2 regions of the Paenibacillus sp. JT22N12 genome follow, and region 2 is predicted to be linked to the other one. Evidence: riboswitches for the same ligand, from Rfam matches in the RefSeq annotation. Region 2 holds a riboswitch; the other holds the start of a gene.
The links. Region 2 has a riboswitch for cyclic di-GMP ahead of AC0YOA_RS32150 (DUF342 domain-containing protein). Riboswitches for the same ligand answer to the same signal wherever they lie in the genome.
Positions count from the first base shown of each region.

Region 1: it holds a riboswitch for cyclic di-GMP, as region 2 does, so the genes downstream of both, AC0YOA_RS31185 (pyridoxal phosphate-dependent decarboxylase family protein) here and AC0YOA_RS32150 (DUF342 domain-containing protein) in region 2, are expected to answer to the same signal.

Region 1 covers NZ_JBWDNU010000013.1:86,358-88,763, forward strand. The annotation lists gene AC0YOA_RS31185 (pyridoxal phosphate-dependent decarboxylase family protein) at 1-1,137, opposite strand, end outside; cyclic di-GMP riboswitch class I at 1,250-1,336, opposite strand; gene AC0YOA_RS31190 (SDR family oxidoreductase) at 1,640-2,406, shown strand, end outside.
Region 2 covers NZ_JBWDNU010000014.1:119,437-121,842, reverse strand. The annotation lists gene AC0YOA_RS32150 (DUF342 domain-containing protein) at 1-1,463, opposite strand, end outside; cyclic di-GMP riboswitch class I at 1,549-1,634, opposite strand; gene AC0YOA_RS32145 (LytR/AlgR family response regulator transcription factor) at 2,069-2,406, shown strand, end outside.

The DNA.
Region 1 (2,406 bases), on a different contig from region 2:
ATACTGGCCGTATCCGCGGTATCCCACATAAGGCGTTTCGTCGGGATTCAAATCAAGCAGACGCAGAGATTCCGCTTCTTTTACCAGGAGCAGGCTAGTCAGATACGGCGTTTGTCCCAGCTTTTGAAAATCAAAGCACATGGTATCGGCAAGATGGATATGCTTCATTTTACCTGCGATCGCATGGAGTGCTCCCAGCGTTTCCATATCCAATGCAAGCGGATTAAGAGCAAAATCATAATCATTGAAAAAGGCGAAAAATCCTCCCAGCGCCGAGTCCGCATGAACATGCGGCCTGTTTAATCCATTAGCCGCGGCAGCTTGTACGGCAATATTCATAATTTCGGAAATATCGTCAATTCCCATAGCATCGGTCGTCCCCGTAGTGGCGACGATATAGATCGGAATTCCGCCTGAACGAATAACCTGCTCCAGTTTCCATTTCAAATCCGCTGTGTCCATGGAGCTGTCGCTTCTTGTCCGGATTTTGACCAGACGGTCGCTTCCAAGTCCTGTCGCTTCCATGGATTTGTACAGACTGTAATGAGCCGAATCCGAACAAAAGGCATACAGGTTATTCGGCACTCCCGTGCGCGAAGCATCCGGAGCGAATTTGGCTATTGCCAGCCGCAGACCGGTGAAGATTGCCCCCTGTCCGCCCCAGGTTGTGTAGCCGCCGCTTCTCGTATGGTCATAACCGACCAGCTTGGACATCATGCTGACGACCCGCACTTCAGCCTCAGCGCCAGCCGGGCCATATACATCCCACAAATTATTGCCATTGACAAGCATCGCGGCGAGCATTCCCATAATGCCCGGAATCGATGCCATGGGCAGAATATTAGTCATAAAATATTTGGTATGGTAGGGATGCGCATGCATCAGTTCGATCAGGCCCCGGGTTACATCTTCCATCGCTTTCCCCTGCGGGGGGATGACACTGCTCTCATTCAGCTGTCCATAGAAATCGCCTGACCGGTCCTTGCTGCCCTTCAGGTTTACCCTCTGAGGGTCCTTCAAAAGATCGAAGCCCGTCATCAGCTGCTCCATAAGCTTCATCAATTGCATCCGGTCCTGCTCATTCCCATCATCGCTCGGAAACCATTGACGTACATCTTGAACTGGTGACATCTTCATGTAATAGCCTCTTTTCTGTAACCAATTTATTTTGTGATGCGAAAAACCCATAAATGATCCGCACAGCAAAAAACAGCATAATGGGCATGGCAAGCCTAAACAGCTGTTAAATGGATGCAACTGGCTGACATTTCCACTGTTGGATGATGCCCCTGTAGTTTTGCGTCACTACTTTTCAATAGCTTTGCCTAGTATTCAATTTGTCTTCGCCGTGGAAATAATAGACCGGGAAGCTTAGTCGTATATTACTATTTTGTTCCATTATCTTCAAGGATTTTTGGGCCTTTTAACAATAAAATTATAAAATAAGTTACAAATTTATTACATTTATCGCGGTTTCGACATTTAAACCAGTTCTTAAGACTTACTTTTCAGTTTTTCTTCTCTTATCCAAGGGAGCTATATTTTTTCATTTCTGCCTGCCCGGGGTAATAGTTCAATGGAACGCGTAAGAACATCGTATTCATGGCATGATAGCTTATCGAAAGGAGTTGTTTCTCAAATGACGAAGCAGCCTATGACATCTCCAGGCGAAACGCCAGCAAGGCCAACCACATTACCGCCGCAGCATCAAAGCCGGCAACCAGGACTGGAATCCAAAATGACGCCAAGTCCGCAATTTGAATCTTCCGGATTGAAGGCAGCGGGCAAGCTTCAAGGTAAAGTAGCCATTATATCCGGAGCAGACAGCGGGATCGGCCGTGCCGTTGCGGTTGCCTATGCCAAGGAAGGCGCCGATATAGCCGTTCTATATTTGAATGAACAAAGCGATGCGGAGGTAACCAAGCAGTTCGTGGAAGCGGCCGGCCGCCGCTGCATTCTGGTGGAGGGAGATATCGGCGATCCGAACTTCTGCCGCGAGGCCGTGGAGGAAACCGTTAAAAGCTTGGGAAAACTCGATATCGTCGTGAATAACGCGGCGGAGCAGCATCCCCAGGATAAGATTGAGCTCATTATTCCCCAACAGCTTGAACGGACCTTCAAAACCAATATTTTCGGAATGTTTTATTTAACACAGGCGGCTATGCCTCATTTGGCAAGCGGTGCAGCAATCGTTAACACGACATCCGTAACCGCCTACCGGGGAAGTCCGACATTGCTCGATTATTCGGCGACCAAAGGAGCCATCGTTTCCTTTACCCGCTCCTTGTCGCTCAATCTTGCCGATCAGGGCATTCGCGTCAACGCCATAGCTCCCGGCCCTATCTGGACACCTCTTATTCCTTCAACCTTTGATGAGCAGAAGGTGGCCAAATTCGGCGCCGATGT
Region 2 (2,406 bases):
GTCAATAGGGACAGGAAGCTCTGGATGCCATTTCTGGTGGCCGACTCAATGAGCTGCGAGGGCTTCAGGAAAACCGCCGCCATTTCCATCAGCTTCTGGTACTCTTCTTTCTTCAGATGGCGGATATTGGCGACCACGGATAGCAGATCCTTGATTAGCCCCGGTATATCCTTCATTTTCTTCTCCAGCAGCAGCAGCACAATCTGTCCGTATTTAACCGTCTGGTCACGTGACTGGATCGCTTGCTCCAGCACCTGGGAGCCGATCAGCAGCTTCTCGATCTGCTTGCTCAACAGCTTCGAGGTGTTGTATAAACGGTTGAACATGACACCGAAGTATCCCGAATACAGCTTGCTGCCCATTACATTCCCCCGGATATGGATGCATCCCGTTGCTGTGATGGTCGCATTGAAGACACTGCCAATGACATATACATTCCCCAGAGATTCAATAATCATATTGTCGGTTACATTGCCATATACGATCACATCGCCGGAGAAGACAATATTGCCCGTTTCAATGTCCACATCGCCGGAGACGGTATACGCTGTCGAGATATCAAAGACTTTGATTTTGGTTCCCGTAATCCGCGGGCGTCCTTCTTTTCTGGCGATAATGGCCCCCTGTGGAGTCAGCTCTACGCCCGACTTGGCTACCAGCAGGATATCAGCCGGCGCTTTGGGCGTGATCAGATTGCCGTAAACATCGTATCCCGGGATGCCGTCGATAATCGGGGATTTCCTGGCAATAACGTCGCCGCTGGTGACGGAAGGAATTTGCAGATGATTGCGGAAGTCAACCGTCCCTTCCGTTTCATGGAAACGGCTTTCGATCTCCTCGGAGAAATAAATCTCCAGCTCCGCATCCTTCCCGGGTACGGGAGCTTTGCCCCTGGCGATGAGAATCGGGCTATAGGTGGGCTGCAATAATTCCTGATGAATAGCGGCCAGGTCGACGTTTGCTTTGATCGATTTCTTTTCAAGCACGGCGGCGACATCTGTCAAATGCACACTTTCAAGAACCATATTCCTGTCTTCCTCGGCAGATAATATGATTTTGGCAAGAGGCTCTGTATCGGTTAGCTGCCAGGCATACCGTTCTTTGGCGTGAAGGTGGAAATAAGCGTGAAGCTTGTCTTCCGAGACCGTAATCTCATACATCGGTTGATTCTCAATTTCCCAAAGGATGCTGTCGCTGGAAGTCACGTTGATTTCTGAATGTATGTCATGATGATTTACCTTTAGTTTGACCGGGGCAATAGCACTGATGACGGGGAGCTTGCCATTATTGACGGGATCATGGACAATTATGCGGTGTTCAATTACCTGAATCCAGCCGTCCTGCTTCAGGGGGCTTCTGATATCCCCTTCGTTAGTGGAAGATCTGGAAGCCGCCTCCACTTCACCCAGATGCAATTGCTTGATCAGCTGTGACAATTCATCTTCAGAGATTTTTTTCTTCACGTTAACACCTCTCAAACCTCAGACCAGAATGGTTTTTTTTAACAAAAAAACACCATCCGATTGGATCGTGTTTATACACCACCAATTCGGCAGCCTGGCGACCATAGAGATGCTCTCTTTAGGCCCATAGCTTTGCGTCCCTGGCTTTCGGCAGGTTTGCCTTTATCGTTTGAGTTTCTTAATTAATAGTCACTAGTTCCTATTTAAAGTTTAATAATTAGGAAAATATACCTTGCAAGTCCAAATTGAGTGTACTAAAAGGACTGCCTTTTGTCTAATGCAGTCAAATAAAGAAGTTCGCCTGTTTACAGCCGTTCATACCTGAAATCTGCCATGTTCAGGACGGAAAAACGACTTTTCAAGTCATTCGATAACTATTTTCACTCCGCTTCCGATAGGCACGAAGGGTGATTGCATTTTAATATTGTTAGCGTTATGATTTCAAATCATATCATTCCGTGATTCTGCAAAAAAACGATGATTAAAATAGATATTTCTAATAGATATTTAAATATAAACGGTTTTCATATGGGGTTTTTGAATATTTTTCCATTCCGCTTTTTTTCGTCGGGCAGCCCAAAACAAGTATTGGAGTGTAAACAAGAATGATAAATATCAGGGTCATTATTGCTGACGAAGACAATCAAACGAGAGAAACTGTCAAGAAGTTTATCACTGCGCTTCCTTATATTGCGCTCATTGGCGAAGCTCCCGACGAACATTCCGTTATGGAAATCATGGTCCGGGAGAGGCCGGATTTAATTTTGACCGATCCTTCGCAGCCGGGCCTGGGAGGACTTAAGGCGCTGAAGGACTATTTGCAGATCGTCCCCCGTCTGAAAATGATCTGGATGGCCTCAGGCCAGGAGTATGCAATCGAAGCGTTCAATATGGGTGCAGTCGACTATATCATAAAACCGGTCCTTCGCACCAGACTATACAA